One region of the Streptomyces sp. NPDC048473 genome, then DNA from elsewhere that is predicted to be linked to it. Evidence: riboswitches for the same ligand, from Rfam matches in the RefSeq annotation. Region 1 holds a riboswitch; each other region holds the start of a gene.
The links. Region 1 has a riboswitch for cobalamin ahead of ACGFU7_RS30305 (CbtB-domain containing protein). Riboswitches for the same ligand answer to the same signal wherever they lie in the genome.

Region 1 (5,084 bases):
TCGCGGCGAGTTCGGCGGCGATCGCGTCCGTACCCTGTGCGAGGCCCCGAGCCAGGGTGGCGATCTCGACGGACTTCTGCCGGGCGAAGGACAGCCAGCGCGCCACCTGCGGGTCGATGTCACGCTCGGCGGTCGCGTCGAGGGGGACGTGCAGCAGGGAGCAGGAGGCCGCCACATCGACGCGGCCGGCGAGGCCGAGCAGGGTGCCGAGCGTGGTGAGAGACTGCTGGTAGTCGTTGATCCATACGTTGCGCCCGTCGACGACCCCGGCGACCAGCCGCCTGCCCGGCAGACCGCCGACCGCGGCGAGATCCCGCAGATTGGCGGCTGCCGGACCGGTGAAGTCGAGCGCGAGCCCGTCGACCGGCGCCTTCGCCAGCACGGCGAGGGCCTCACCGAGCCGGTCGAAGTAGGAGGCGACGAGGAGCTTGGGCCGGTCGGCGAGCGCACCCAGGTCGCGGTAGGCGCGCGCGGCGGCGTTCAGCTCCGCCGGAGTGCGGTCCTGCACCAGGGCGGGCTCGTCGAGCTGCACCCACCGGGCACCGGCCGCATGCAGATCGGCCAGCACCTCGGCGTACACCGGCAGCAGCCGGTCGAGCAGCGTCAGCGGCTCGAAGTCGGCGGCGACGCCCGGAGCGGGCTTGGCCAGCAGCAGATAGGTCACCGGACCGACGAGCACCGGCCGAGGGCTGAGCCCGAGCGCCAGCGCTTCCTCGAACTCCGCGACCTGCTTGGTGGAATCGGCGGCGAAAACGGTGTCGGGGCCGAGCTCCGGCACCAGGTAGTGGTAGTTCGTGTCGAACCACTTGGTCATTTCGAGCGGCGCCACGTCCTGCGTACCGCGCGCCATCGCGAAATAGCCGTCCAGCCCGTCGGTTTCGACGGCTTCGCGATGCCTGACCGGTACGGCACCGACCATCACGCTGGTGTCCAGCACATGGTCGTAGTACGAGAAGTCGCCGGTCGGGACCTCGTGGATGCCGTCGTCGGCGAGCCGGCGCCAGTTGGCGCGGCGGAGGTCTGCGGCGGTCTCCCGGAGTGCGGCTGCGGTGACGCGGCCCTTCCAGTACCCCTCGACGGCCTTCTTCAGCTCCCGGTCGCCCCCTTGGCGGGGATAGCCGTACACGGTGGCCCGGGTTGCCGCGGCTGCGGACTTGCTGGTCACGGAACTCTCCTTCGCGAGCGTGTGTCCTGATACGACCCCGGGACGTATCGAAGGCGCGAAGGGATGACGGACCGGGCGGAACCGCAACGCCGTACCGGCGCGCATGCCCTGCCCGATATGTACGCCGACCCGCCCACGAGGTCACCGAGATCACCGTGTGCGTCCGACGCGCACGGGCAGTGGCAGGTCTTCGGACTCGCGGGCACATCTCGTGTACGAGACACCTACTGGCCGTCGCTTCCCGAACCCGTATCGGGTCCAGTGCTTGATGACGGCGGTCGTTCCCACTCACCGCTGCGGGGCAGTCCCGGATTCCCACCGGGTTCCCTCTTGCGACGCGCCTGTCTGGCGGACAGGGCGAACCAGCTGCACCACCACAGTAGGCGCTGACCGGCGGCGGCGGCACCTCAGTTGTTCATGCAGTGTGGGCCACGGGAGTACGTCAGTCCCCCGGAGCGGGGGACAGCGGCTGCCCACAGCGCAGGTTCCACCGCCCGGACCGGCCGCTGAGCCCGGTCAGTGTCAGCGGGGCGACGTCCAGCCGCCAGAATGCCTCCGTCGGCAGAGCGAGCGCCCGTACGATCACCGCCCGCACCACCGCAGGCTCGACGACCCCCAGCACACGGCCGCCCTCCTCGCCGTACAGGGACTCCACGGACTCCAGCCAGCGGCCGGCCCGGGCGCAGAACTCCAGCAACGATTCGCCGCCGTGCGGAGCCGCCGAAGGATCGGTCATCCAGGCCGAAACCGCCTCCGGCTCACTCCCGCTCACCTCCGCCAGCCGCTGCCCGCTCCACCGGCCCATGTCCCAGCCACGGAGCGTGAGTTCGGGCTCTGCACGCAACCCCAACACGTCGGCGGTCCCCGCGCACCGCTCGGACGGCCCGCACATATACCGGTCCGCCGCGGGCACCGCCGCCGCAGCGGCCCGGGCCCACCGAGCCCCGACCGCGTCGAGCGGCGCATCGCCGTCGAAGCGGGCCTCGCGCAGCGCGGCGTTGAGCGCTGGTGAGATCAACATCACCTGTACCGTCATGACCGGGTCAACTCCCTGAACTATGGCCCCTCCAGTGCGCCCACCATGGCATCCGGGCGTTCCGGCCCCGCCGACGGCACCATGGCCGCGCCCGCTCCCAGGCGGTATGGTCGCGACGAACATGACGAAGGTGTGACGGAAGTCCGGTGAGAATCCGGCACGGTCGCGCCACTGTGAACCCGTACCCGTACGGGAAGTCAGACCCGGCACCTTCGTCTCAGGCACCACGATCGGGACGCGTGTTCCCTCAGGAGGTTCTGTCATGGCACAGATTGCTGCCCCCGCCACCGCCGTACCGGCGATCACCCCCATCTCCCTGAAGGCCATTGCCCCTTGGGCGGTCTTCTTCGGCATCCTCATGCTCGTACTGCTGTACTTCGTCGGTGCCGAGCAGGGCGCCACCGCGGTCATCTCCGGCGAAGGTGTCCACGAGTGGGTCCACGACGGCCGCCACCTCCTCGGTTTCCCCTGCCACTGACGTACCGTCCGATCCAGGGGAAATCCTCATGAACTCCATATCTGTCAGAGCTCTGCTCGTCCGCGGCATGCTGGCCGGCCTCGCCGCGGGCGCGCTCGCTCTGGTCGTCGCCTACTTCCTCGGCGAGTCCCGGGTGGACGCGGCCATCGCTCTCGAAGAGGCGCACAGCCATGACCACGGCGGCGGCGAGGAACTCGTCAGCCGTACCATGCAGTCCACCGCCGGCCTTGCCACCGGTGTGCTCGTCTTCGGCGTGGCGATCGGCGGCATCGCCGCGCTCGTCTTCTGTTACGCCCTCGGCCGGATCGGCAGATTCGGCCCGCGGGCCACGGCCGCCCTGATCGCGGGCGCGGCCCTGCTGACGGTGTACATCGTGCCGTTCCTGAAGTACCCGGCCAACCCGCCGGCCGTCGGCAACCCCGACACCATCGGCCAACGCACCGCCCTGTTCTTCCTGATGGTCGCCCTCAGCGTGCTGTTGGCCGTCGCCGCCGTCATCCTCGGCAAGCGGCTGGCTCCCCGCCTGGGCACCTGGAACGCGACGATCGCCGCATCCGCCGCCTACGTCCTCGTGATCGGGCTCGCGTACGCGTTCCTGCCCTCGTTCAACGAGGTCGGAAAGGACTTCCCGGCCGGCCTGCTGTGGGAGTTCCGCCTGGCCACGCTCGCCGTGCAGGCCACTCTCTGGATCACCTTCGGCCTCGTCTTCGGCTGGCTGACGGAACGGCTTCTCGTGCCGAGGGCCGACTCCGTCAGGACCGGAAACGGCGCGGCGAACCGGGCAGCCACCGCGGCCGGCTGACCGACGCACCGCTGCCCAACAGAAGACATCGGAACCCGCCGGGAGCTTCCCGGCGGGTTCCGTCGTCCTGCCCTGCGCAGTCCCGCCCGGAGGGATGAGCGGCTGCGGGCTCTCTACTCCTCGGCCTGCCGGCTCCAGTCGATCCGGTAGTGCTTCAGCAGCGCGTCCTCCTTCACCAGGCGCATGCCGACGGCTGTCATGACGTGCTGGGAGGCGAGGTTGTCCAGGTCGGTGTCGCCGTGCACGCAGCTCACACCCTGGTCGCGGGCGAACAGGAGCAGTGCGCGCAGCGCCTCGGTGGCGTAACCCATTCCCTGCGCCGAGGGCACGAGGCCGTAGCCGATCGTGACGTGCCCGTTCTCGTCCGGAGCGCCATGGAATCCCAGGCCGCCGATCACCTCTCCGTCCTCGCGGCGGCGTATTTCGTACGAACCGAAGGGGCTGGGATCACCTGTCGTCGCGCATGTGCCGAGGAAGCGCTCGGCCGCGGCCATCTCGCCGGGGGACGGGTATCCGGGCGCCCAGTGGGCACCGTCTCCCGGCTTGCCCGCCATCACCTGCAAGGCATCGGAGGCGCGCATCAGGCGGAGGAGGAGGCGGGGAGTCTCAAGGTCGGTCATGACCGACCGAAGTATCACGCGGGGCGGGTGGAAGGCATCCGGATTGTCCGACGGGAGCGTCCGAAGCGGGGCGGGGACTCTGGTGGGGCCCTGCTGAGGCCTTGCAGGGCCCGGGGTAGCGCTGAACGTAGCGCTGTTACGCGAGAAAGGTAGCATCGATACTGCGTTGGTGTTAGCGTTGCTCTCGTCCGGTTACGGAATCCACCGGCCCACCTGAAACAGGGAGCACCGTCATGAGCGAGCAGAAAACCACCACGTGCCGGGTGGCGATCGTCACCGGAGGATCCCGGGGCATCGGCCGCGAGAGCGCCGAGCGACTGGCGTCCGAGGGATTCGCCGTCGTCATCAATTACGCGGGCAACCAGGCCGAGGCCGAGTCGGCGGTTGCGGCGATCACCGCGGCGGGCGGGCAGGCCATCGCCTTCCGCGCCGACGTGGCCGACGAGGTCGCGGTCTCGGCACTCTTCGACACGGCCGAGGAGACCTTCGGCGGAGTCGACGTGGTCGTGCACGCGGCCGGCGTCATGACGCTGGCGCCGCTGGTCGACACCGATCTGGACGCGTTGGACCGGATGCACCGCACCAACATCCGCGGGACGTTCGTCGTCGACCAGCAGGCGGCCCGCCGCCTGCGCAAGGGCGGGGCGATCATCAACTTCTCCAGCTCCGTGCTGTCGCTGGCCATGCCCGGCTACAGCGCCTACGCCGCCACCAAGGGCGCCGTCGAGGCCATGACCCTGATCCTGGCCCGTGAGCTGCGCGGGCGGGACATCACGGTCAACGCCGTGGCCCCCGGACCGACCGCCACCGCCCTGTTCCTGGACGGCAAGGACGAGCAGACCATCGCGAAGCTGGCCGGTCAGGCACCGCTGGAACGGCTGGGCACCCCGCAGGACATCGCCGAGGTGATCTCCTTCCTCGCCGGTCCGGCCCGCTGGGTCAACGGCCAGGTGCTGCGCGCCAACGGCGGCATCGTCTGAGCC
Region 2 (5,084 bases), on a different contig from region 1:
CATGACCGGCACCGGAGCTGGGAGGGGCTCACGGCAGCTGCCACTACGGCCGCATCTGCCCCACTGGTCCCATCGGCGGCCGCAGCTTCCGCTACGGCCGCTCCGGCAGGAAGCGCACCGAGGGCCTCCCGTCCGGTCCGTCCGGAGTGACTCGCGCCCTGACCCGGTAGACGTCGGCGATCAGTGCCTCGGTGATCACTTCCGTCGGGGACCCGGCGGCCACCACCCGCCCCTCCCTCATGACCACGATCCGATCGCAGAACATCGCGGCCAGATTGAGGTCGTGCAGAGCGATCACACCGGTGAGTGGCAGCGAGGTGATCAGCGACAGCAGTTCCAGCTGGTGCTGGATGTCGAGATGGTTCGTCGGCTCGTCGAGCAGCAGCTCACGCGGCTGCTGGGCCAGTGCGCGCGCGATCTGGACGCGTTGGCGCTCGCCTCCGGAGAGGGTGTGCCAGGACTGGTCGCCGCGATCGGCGAGACCGGTCCGCTCCAGGGCCTCGCGCACCGCGTCGTCGTCCGCCCGGCCTGGCGCCGACCAGGCCCTGCGGTGCGGGATGCGCCCGAGGCGCACCACGTCCAGGACGCTCAACTCGACCTGGGTGACGGCATGCTGGTCGACCACGGCGACCCGCTGGGCCACGGTCCGGCGGCCGATCTCGTCGAGCCGTCGGCCGTCGAGGGTGACCACACCCGTCTCCGGGGCGAGGACTCCTGCAAGCACCCGCAAGAGGGTCGACTTGCCTGAGCCGTTCGGCCCGATCAGCCCGACGGTGGCGCCGGGCGGCGGGGCGAGATGGACCCCGTCGAGGATGAGTCGGCCGCCGGCCTCCCGGCTGACCCGCTCGGCACGCAGCCCCTCGGTGGCTCCACCCGTCATGTGATCCTCCGGGTGCGGTACAGGACCAGGACGAACGCGGGCACGCCGATGAGTGCGGTGACGACACCCACCGGCACCTCCTGCGGGTCGAGGACCGTCCTGGCGAGGGTGTCGACCCAGACCAGGAACACCGCCCCGGCCAGGGCGGTGACCGGCAGCAGCCGCCGGTGCCCGGAGCCGGCGAGCGCACGGGCGGCGTGCGGCAGGACCAGACCGACGAAGCCGATGGCCCCGGCGGAGCTGACGAGCGCGGCGGTCAGCAGCGCGGTCGTGCAGAGCAGCACGATCCGGGTGCGCGCGACATGGACGCCGAGGGTGGCCGCGGCGTCCTGGCCGAAAGCGAAGGCGTCGAGCGTACGGGCGTGGCCGAGGCAGATCAGCAGCGTCACGAGGAGAACGGCGGAGCAGATCCACACATCGGTCCAGCCGACCCCGCTGAGCGAGCCGAGCAGCCAGAACAGCACCCCGCGGGTCTGCTCGGCGTCGGCGGAGGTCATCACGACGAAGGAGGTGAGCGCGGAGAACAGCTGCATGGCCGCGACACCGGAAAGGACGACCCGGTCGGTCGTGCCGCCCAGGGTGTGGCTCAGCAGCAGGACAAGGGCGAACGAGCAGAGCGCGCCGATGAACGCGCCGGTCGAGATCGACACCGCTCCCCCGCCGACGCCGAGGACGACGACCACAACGGCGCCGGTCGACGCACCGGAGGAGACGCCGAGGACGAACGGGTCGGCGAGCGGGTTGCGGAGCAGGGACTGCATGACGGTTCCGCATACCGCGAGCCCGGCGCCGCACACCGCGGCGAGCAGGGTGCGCGGCATGCGCAGGTTCCAGATGATGCCGTCCCGGATCGGGGTGAGGCGTGAGTGGCCCCAGCCGAGGTGGGAGGCCACCGTGGACCAGACGTCGGCGACGGAGATGCGGGCGGGGCCGATGGTGACGGCGACCGCGACGGACAGCACGAGCAGCGCGACGCCGAAGACCCATAGGGCCCCACCGGGCAGCTTCCGTACACCCGTTCCGCCGCGCACGGTCGATTCCGAAGCCCGCGGCACATCCACCGCCGTGGCCCGTTCGGTGTCCGTCACCCCGCGAGCCCGAACGCGCGCAGCCCGGCGGCGACGCGTTCCACACCCTCGACCGTCCGGATGGACGGGTTCATGGCCTGGCCGCTCAGCAGGACGTACCGCTTGTGCCTGACGGCGTCCATGTTCTTCGTGACGGGGTTGGACTCCAGGAATTCGATCTTCTTCGCGGCGCTCTCGGCGGTCTGTGCCTTACGGGTCAGGTCGCCGATGACCAGGACGTCGGGGTTGCGGTCGGCGACGGTCTCCCAGCTGATCTGGGGCCATTCCTCACGGGTGTCGTCGAAGACGTTCTTCGCTCCGAGTTCTCCGGTGATGATGCCGGGTGCTCCGCAGCAGCCGGCCAGGTACGGGGCCTTGGAGTCGGAGAACCAGTAGAGGAGGGTGGCGTCGGAGGCGTCGACACCCTCGGTCGCCTTCTTCACCCGGGCCCGCAGCTGCGCCACGAGCGTGTCGCCGCGCTTCTGCACGCCGAACACCCTGGCCAGGTCGCGCACTTCGTCGTAGACGCTGTCCATGGTCAGTGGCGCGGTACGGGCTCCGTCGCCGCCGCCGCTGTTGTCCTTGCCGGTGCAGTCGGCGGGCGAGACATAGGTGGGGACGCCGAGTTCCTCGAACTGTTCGCGGGGTGCGACGCCGCCCTTGGCCAGGGTCGACTCGAACGACGCGCTGATGAAGTCGGGTTCCTGGTCGAGGACCTTCTCCGACGACGGCCGGTTGTCCGCGATTCTGGGAACCTCGGCGTTGGCCTTCTCCAGGCCCTTCATCACCGGGTCGGTCCAGGTCGCGGTGGCGGCCAGCCGGTCGGCGAGGCCGAGGGAGAGCAGGATCTCCGTCGATCCCTGGTCGACCGAGACGGCGTGGTGCGGTGCGGCTTCGACGGTGACGGTGCGTCCGCAGTTCTTCAGCGTCACCGGGTATCCGTCGGCGGAGTCGGACTTCGCGGCGGATTTGCCGGTTCCGCCCCCGCAGGCGGTCAGCAGGATCAGTCCCGCCGAGAGCAGGGCCATGGCGCGGACAGGGCTGGCTATGGACGGCACGGAGTCCCTCTGCGTCTTGGGACTCATGCGCGGAGCCCGTTGTACGGAGCCCTGCGCCCAGTACCGGGTCGCAGGTGCCAGCAGGTCTTCGGACTCGGGTTCCTACGGACGGGACGCCTTCCCAGGACACCCGAGGGTGGTCCCAGTGGCCGTGGCCCCGCCCGTCCCCCTCACCGCTGCGCGTCAGTTCCGGATTCTCACCGGATTCCCTGACCCCTACGTGGAGTTTGACTGGCCCCGGCAAGTTATCACGAGCCTCTGCGCAGCTCATGGGCGGTGTGGCCGGTGGTACGCCGGGCTGTGCTCCCGTCGCACCACCCGCCTGATGCCTACGGACGCTGAAGAGCGATCACGGCGTTGTGTCCGCCGAAGCCGAAGGAGTGGCTGACGGCGCGCCGGATGGGCTGCCGCAGCGGTCGCTCGGTGACGCAGTTGATGTCGAACTCGGGCGCCGGGGCGTCCAGGTTGGCGATCGGCGGTACGACGCCGCGTTGGAGCGTCAGGACGGTCAGTCCGGCCTCGATCGCTCCGGCCGCCCCCATGCAGTGCCCGAGTACGCCCTTCGGGGCGGTGACGGGCGGCCGGTGCGGGTAGACCCGGCTGATGAGGGCGGCCTCGGTGGCGTCGTTGACCGGTGTCGCCGTGCCGTGTGCGTTGACGTGCTCGACGTCCTCGGCCGCCCAGCCCGCGTCGCGCAGCGCGGCCTCGACCGCCGTCTGGGCGACCGCGCCGGACGGGTGCGGGCTGGTGGGGTGGTGGGCGTCGGTGGTGGCGCCGGTGCCCGCGAGCAGTGCCCGCGGCGCGGCGCCCCGGGCGTCGGCGTCGTCCGCCCGTTCCAGGATCATGACGGCGGCGCCCTCGCCCATGACCAGCCCGGCACGGTCGGCCGCGAAGGGCCGGCACCGCCTGGCCGGGTCGCCGTCCGCCCGGGCCGCGGCTCCGGACCGGGCGAACCCGGTCATGGCGACCGGGTAGACGATCGATTCGGTGGCTCCGGCGATCGCGATGTCGCACTGCCCGGTGACCAGCAGATCGCGGGCGACGGACAGGGCGGTGGCGCCGGACGAGCAGGCGGTGCACGGTGCCAGGCTGGGACCGGTGGCCCGCAACTGGATGGCGATCTCGGCCGCGGGCATGTTCGGAATGGTGAGCAGGATGCCCGCCGGCGAGGTGGCTTCCGGTCCGTGCCGGTCGAGCACGACGGCCTGCTCGGTCAGTGCGGCGGAACCTCCGCTGCTGGTGCCGACGACCACCGCGACCCTGCTGCCGTCCCACTGCGCCGGGTCCAGTCCGGCGTCGGCGACCGCCTCCCGGGCGGCGAGAACGGCGAACTTGACGTATTTCCCCATCCGGAAGGACGTACGGCCGCCGATCGCGGCGTCCAGATCGATCCCGTCGACCGTGCAGGCGAAGTCGATCTCGCACCCTTCGAGTGCCGCGACGGTACGCACCGGCGAGACTCCGGCGCACACACCTTTCCAGGTGGATTCGGTGTCGTTGCCGACCGGGGTGATCATTCCCAGGCCTGTTACGGCAATCGCGGGCTTGTTCATCGGGCGTTGCTCGTCGGTGCCTCGCCGCCCATCAGCACCCCGCTGCCGGCTGTCACGTCGATGTACCGCGTGATGTCGGCCAGGGTGGCGTCCTTGGGGAGCTTGTCGAAGTCCCCGTCGCCGCCCAGCGTCTCCCTGATGAGGACGGCGAACTCGGCGACGGCGAGGGAGTCCATATCCAGGCTGCCCATCGTGGAATCCGGGCGGATCTCGGCGACGGGCACTTTGAAGGTGTGCGTCAGAACCTCGGTGATCTTGGGATGAATCGCACTCATGAGCTTCCTCTCCATCATTCGGTACGGCTGCCGGGGACGGCGGGGGCACCGTCCCGACGCCGAATCAACTGGGTGACGTGTCTCCAGTTACGCCTTGTGCCGAACCGATTCGCCACCGCCCTGCCGCGGTCGCGTGCACCACCTGGCCAGGACGGCTGCCGTACCCCAGAAGACCAGCAGCACAACGCGGACACCGAGGGCCCCGGCCACCTCCCGTACCCGCTGCGCCCAAACGACTGTTCCCGTCCCTG
Region 3 (5,084 bases), on a different contig from region 1:
AGTGCGCCGGCCGACTGATTCCGGCCACCGCACCCGTACGCACAACCGTCGCGGCCCCCATGGAATCCACTACTCCACGGGGGCCGTTCGCGCATCTTGGTACAGACCAACTTCCGTACGTTTGACGGCATTCCGAACATTCGCGCCCGCTCGCGAGACCGTTGCCGGACCGCAATGCGGACAGGGGGTGACGGTGACCGGAAGCCTCCCCTAGATTTCGTGCGCATTACACCAGGTGATCAGCGAGGGGACGGAGTCGCCGCATGCCAGCAGACCCAGAAGGAAAACCACCCACCGTCACACCTGTACGGGTGGTCATCGCCCTCTGTCTCATCGCGCCGTTCGTGGCGATGCTCTGGGTGAGTTCGTACGCGAAGGTGGACCCCACCTTCATCGGTATTCCGTTCTTCTACTGGTACCAGATGCTCTGGGTGCTGATCTCCACCGCGCTCACGATGACCGCGTACAAGCTGTGGCAGCGTGACCAGCGCTCCCGCAAGGGGGGTGCGTCCGCATGAAGGACGGCGTGAACGGCGTCGCGCTCGGCGTCTTCATCTTCTTCTTCCTGGCCGTCACAGTCGTCGGCTTCATGGCCGCGCGCTGGCGGAAGGCCGAGAACGAGGCCAGCCTCGACGAATGGGGTCTGGGCGGACGGTCGTTCGGCACCTGGGTCACCTGGTTCCTGCTCGGCGGCGACCTGTACACCGCGTACACCTTCGTCGCCGTTCCCGCGGCGATCTACGCGGCGGGCGCGGCCGGCTTCTTCGCGGTGCCGTACACCATCCTCGTGTACCCGCTGATCTTCACCTTCCTGCCGCGGCTGTGGTCGGTCTCGCACAAGCACGGGTACGTGACCACCTCGGACTTCGTCCGCGGGCGCTTCGGCTCGAAGGGGCTTTCGCTGGCGGTCGCCGTCACGGGCATCCTCGCCACGATGCCGTACATCGCGCTCCAACTCGTCGGCATCCAGGCGGTGCTGGACGTGATGGGCGTCGGCGGCGGCGAGAACACCCACTGGTTCGTCAAGGACCTGCCGCTGCTGATCGCGTTCGCGGTGCTCGCCGCGTACACCTACTCGTCCGGTCTGCGGGCGCCGGCACTGATCGCGTTCGTCAAGGACGGGCTGATCTACCTGGTCATCGCGGTGGCGATCATCTACATCCCGATCAAGCTCGGCGGCTTCGACGACATCTTCGCCAAGGCCGGCGAGGCGTTCTCGCAGAAGAATCCGGCCACGGGCGCACCGCGCGGCGCGCTCGCGCCGGGTGAGGCGGGCCAATGGGGCTACGCCACCCTGGCGTTGGGCTCGGCACTGGCGCTGTTCATGTATCCGCACTCGATCACGGCGACGCTCTCCAGCCGCAGCCGCAATGTGATCCGGCGCAACACCACGATCCTGCCGCTGTACTCGCTGATGCTGGGTCTGCTGGCACTGCTCGGCTTCATGGCGATCGCCGCCGGGATCAAGGTGGACAACGGGCAGTTGGCCATCCCGCAGCTGTTCGAGAACATGTTCCCGGACTGGTTCGCGGGCGTCGCATTCGCCGCCATCGGCATCGGCGCGCTGGTGCCCGCCGCGATCATGTCGATCGCCGCGGCGAACCTCTTCACCCGCAACATCTACAAGGACTTCCTGAAGCCGGACGCGACCCCGGAGCAGGAGACCAAGGTCTCCAAGCTGGTGTCGCTGCTGGTGAAGGTCGGCGCGCTCGCCTTCGTCCTCACCATGGACAAGACGGTCGCGATCAACTTCCAGCTGCTCGGCGGGATCTGGATCCTCCAGACGATGCCGGCCCTGGTCGGCGGCCTGTTCACCCGCTGGTTCCACCGCTGGGCGCTGCTCGCGGGCTGGGCGGCCGGCATGGTGTATGGGACGGCGGCCGCGTACGGGGTCGCCAGCCCGACCCAGGCGCACTTCGGCGGGTCGTCCAAGGAGATCCCCGGCATCGGTGAGATCGGTTACATCGGTCTGACCGCGTTCGTGCTGAACGTGGTGGTGACGGTGGTGCTCACCTTCGTCCTGAACGCCGTGAAGGCACCCGCCGGGATCGACGAGACCTCCCCGGCCGACTACACGGCCGACGCGGGCGACCCGGGCGTCCGGGCGGAGCTCCCGCCGGCCACGGCGGGGGCACCGGGCGGCGGCCACTGACGGCCGCTCCCAAGACCGCTCCCACGGCCGGATGGCGGCCCGTCGAGCCCTTCTCACCGGGGCGCGACGGGCCGTTCGTCTGCTCCGATAGGGGATCGCACGGCTTGTCCCGCCGGCTCGGCTTCCGTTGCGCGACACAACATGTGGGGGCTGCCTCATCGGGCGGCCCCCACATGTATGCTCGTGCTCGCTGTCGCCGCAGGGGAATCCGGTGCGAATCCGGAACTGTCCCGCAACGGTGTGTTCGGTGTGCTTTTGCGCACCCGGGAGTCCGAAGACCTGCCGACAGTGCGTCCGGCTCGACCGAACCGGATGCCAGACGTCCGGGCCTCGCGGAGGGCCGGTGGACGCCGTGCGCAGCGCCGCCCTTCCCCGGGCATCGCCCTGCCCGGCTCCCCGCTCCCGCCGGCCCCGAGCCGAGCGAGGGATAGCCCCAGTGACCATCGCGCCAGCCGATCCGGTTTCAGTGGCCGATTCAGCCGAGTCCACGCACGCCACGACCGACGGGCCCGGGACCGCACTGCTGCGGACCCTGACCGACCTCACCGTCGATCTGCCCGACACCGACCCCGGTCGCGTCGCCGCCGCCGCGCTGCGCGGCCGTAACGCCCGGTCGGACGAGGCCGAGCTGCGCTCGCTGGCCACGGAGGCCGCCGCGGGGCTGATCTCCGAGGACCCCGCCTACTCCCGGCTCGCGGCCAGGCTGCTGACCCGCATCATCGCGGACGAGGCGGCCGGCCAGGGCGCGGTCTCCTTCTCCGCCTCGGTCGCCGTCGGGCACCGCGAGGGCCTGATCGCGGACCGTACCGCCGAGTTCGTCGCGCTGCACGCGGCCGCCCTCGACACGCTGGTGGAGCGTTCGCTCGCCGACCGCGCCGACGACCGCTTCGGTTACTTCGGGCTGCGGACCCTGCACAGCCGCTATCTGCTGCGCCACCCGCTCACCCGCCAGGTCATCGAGACGCCCCAGCACTTCATGCTGCGCGTCGCGGCCGGGCTCGCCGAGGACGACTCGAAGCGCGCCCTGGACGAAGTCGCGGCGCTGTACGGCCTGATGAGCCGGCTCGACTATCTGCCGTCCTCGCCGACTCTGTTCAACTCCGGCACCCGGCACCCGCAGATGTCCTCCTGCTATCTGCTGGACTCCCCGCTCGACGAGCTCGACTCGATCTACGACCGCTACCACCAGGTGGCGCGGCTCTCGAAGCACGCGGGCGGCATCGGGCTCTCGTACTCCCGCATCCGAGCCCGCGGTTCGCTGATCCGTGGCACCAACGGGCACTCCAACGGCATCGTGCCGTTCCTGAAGACGCTCGACGCCTCCGTCGCCGCCGTCAACCAGGGCGGCCGGCGCAAGGGCGCCGCCGCCGTCTACCTGGAGACCTGGCACGCGGACATCGAGGAGTTCCTGGAGCTGCGCGACAACACGGGTGAGGACCAGCGGCGTACGCACAACCTCAACCTGGCGCACTGGATCCCGGACGAGTTCATGCGCCGGGTCGACGCGGACGGCGACTGGTCGCTGTTCTCGCCCGCCGATGTGCCCGAGCTGGTCGACCTGTGGGGCGACGAGTTCGACGCCGCGTACCGGAACGCCGAGGCCAAGGGGCTGGCCCGCAAGTCGATGCCGGCCCGTGAGCTGTACGGCCGGATGATGCGTACCCTCGCGCAGACCGGTCAGGGCTGGATGACGTTCAAGGACGCCTCCAACCGGACCGCGAACCAGACCGCCGAGCCGGGCCGCGTCGTCCACTCGTCGAATCTGTGCACCGAGATCCTCGAAGTCACCGATGACGGCGAGACGGCGGTCTGCAACCTGGGTTCGGTCAACCTCGGCGCGTTCGTCGCCGACGGGACCATCGACTGGGAGCGGCTGGACGCCACCGTCCGCACTGCCGTGACCTTCCTCGACCGGGTCGTCGACATCAACTTCTACCCGACCGAGCAGGCCGGCCGCTCCAACGCGAAGTGGCGCCCCGTCGGCCTGGGTGCCATGGGTCTCCAGGACGTCTTCTTCCAGCTGCGGCTGCCGTTCGACTCCCCCGAGGCCCGCGCGCTCTCCACGAAGATCTCCGAGCGGATCATGCTCGCGGCGTACGAGGCGTCCTGCGAGCTCGCCGAGCGCTCCGGCCCGCTGCCCGCCTGGTCCCAGACGCGTGCCGCGCGCGGTGTGCTGCACCCCGACCACTACGACACCGAGCTGAACTGGCCGGAGCGCTGGGACGCGCTGCGCGCCCGGATCGCGAAGACCGGGATGCGCAACTCGCTGCTGCTCGCCATCGCGCCGACGGCGACGATCGCCTCGATCGCGGGCGTGTACGAGTGCATCGAGCCGCAGGTCTCCAACCTCTTCAAGCGCGAGACGCTCAGCGGTGAGTTCCTCCAGGTCAACGCGTATCTGGTGGATGAGCTGAAGCAGCTCGGCGTGTGGGACGCGCGGACCCGTGAGGCGCTGCGCGAGGCGAGCGGTTCCGTGCAGGGCTTCGCCTGGATCCCGGAGGATGTGCGGGCGCTGTACCGCACGGCGTGGGAGATCCCGCAGCGCGGTCTGATCGACATGGCGGCGGCCCGTACGCCGTTCCTCGACCAGAGCCAGTCGCTGAACCTGTTCCTGGAGACGCCGACGATCGGCAAGCTCTCCTCGATGTACGCGTACGCCTGGAAGCAGGGGCTGAAGACGACGTACTACCTGCGCTCGCGCCCGGCGACCCGGATCGCCCGTGCGGCCTCCGGACAGGCAGCGGCCGCCGCCCCCATTCCCGTGCAGCAGGCATCGGCTCCCGACGCGGACGCGATCGCCTGCTCCCTCGAAAACCCCGAGTCCTGCGAGGCCTGCCAGTAATGAGCTCCACCAACTCCGACAAGAACCTGCTCGACCCGGGCTTCGAACTCACCCTGCGGCCCATGCGCTACCCGGACTTCTACGAGCGCT

Region 2: another riboswitch for cobalamin. It lies ahead of ACGFU7_RS32350 (ABC transporter substrate-binding protein); the one in region 1 lies ahead of ACGFU7_RS30305 (CbtB-domain containing protein).
Region 3: another riboswitch for cobalamin. It lies ahead of ACGFU7_RS12090 (ribonucleoside-diphosphate reductase subunit alpha); the one in region 1 lies ahead of ACGFU7_RS30305 (CbtB-domain containing protein).

What each region holds. Positions count from the first base shown of each region.
Region 1 is NZ_JBICXE010000023.1:102,006-107,089, forward strand. Features, by position in the region: gene metE (5-methyltetrahydropteroyltriglutamate--homocysteine S-methyltransferase) at 1-1,165, opposite strand, end outside; cobalamin riboswitch at 1,329-1,547, opposite strand; gene ACGFU7_RS30300 (histidine phosphatase family protein) at 1,608-2,201, opposite strand; adenosylcobalamin (AdoCbl) riboswitch at 2,312-2,460, shown strand; gene ACGFU7_RS30305 (CbtB-domain containing protein) at 2,464-2,679, shown strand; gene ACGFU7_RS30310 (CbtA family protein) at 2,708-3,481, shown strand; gene ACGFU7_RS30315 (GNAT family N-acetyltransferase) at 3,595-4,101, opposite strand; gene ACGFU7_RS30320 (SDR family oxidoreductase) at 4,335-5,081, shown strand.
Region 2 is NZ_JBICXE010000026.1:86,446-91,529, forward strand. Features, by position in the region: partial or broken gene ACGFU7_RS32335 (PRC-barrel domain-containing protein) at 1-22, shown strand, start outside; gene ACGFU7_RS32340 (ABC transporter ATP-binding protein) at 92-880, opposite strand; gene ACGFU7_RS32345 (FecCD family ABC transporter permease) at 877-1,911, opposite strand; gene ACGFU7_RS32350 (ABC transporter substrate-binding protein) at 1,965-3,032, opposite strand; cobalamin riboswitch at 3,067-3,256, opposite strand; gene ACGFU7_RS32355 (beta-ketoacyl-[acyl-carrier-protein] synthase family protein) at 3,335-4,558, opposite strand; gene ACGFU7_RS32360 (acyl carrier protein) at 4,555-4,833, opposite strand.
Region 3 is NZ_JBICXE010000005.1:353,345-358,428, forward strand. Features, by position in the region: gene ACGFU7_RS12080 (DUF3311 domain-containing protein) at 264-518, shown strand; gene mctP (monocarboxylate uptake permease MctP) at 515-2,152, shown strand; cobalamin riboswitch at 2,317-2,454, shown strand; gene ACGFU7_RS12090 (ribonucleoside-diphosphate reductase subunit alpha) at 2,589-4,994, shown strand; gene ACGFU7_RS12095 (ribonucleotide-diphosphate reductase subunit beta) at 4,994-5,084, shown strand, end outside.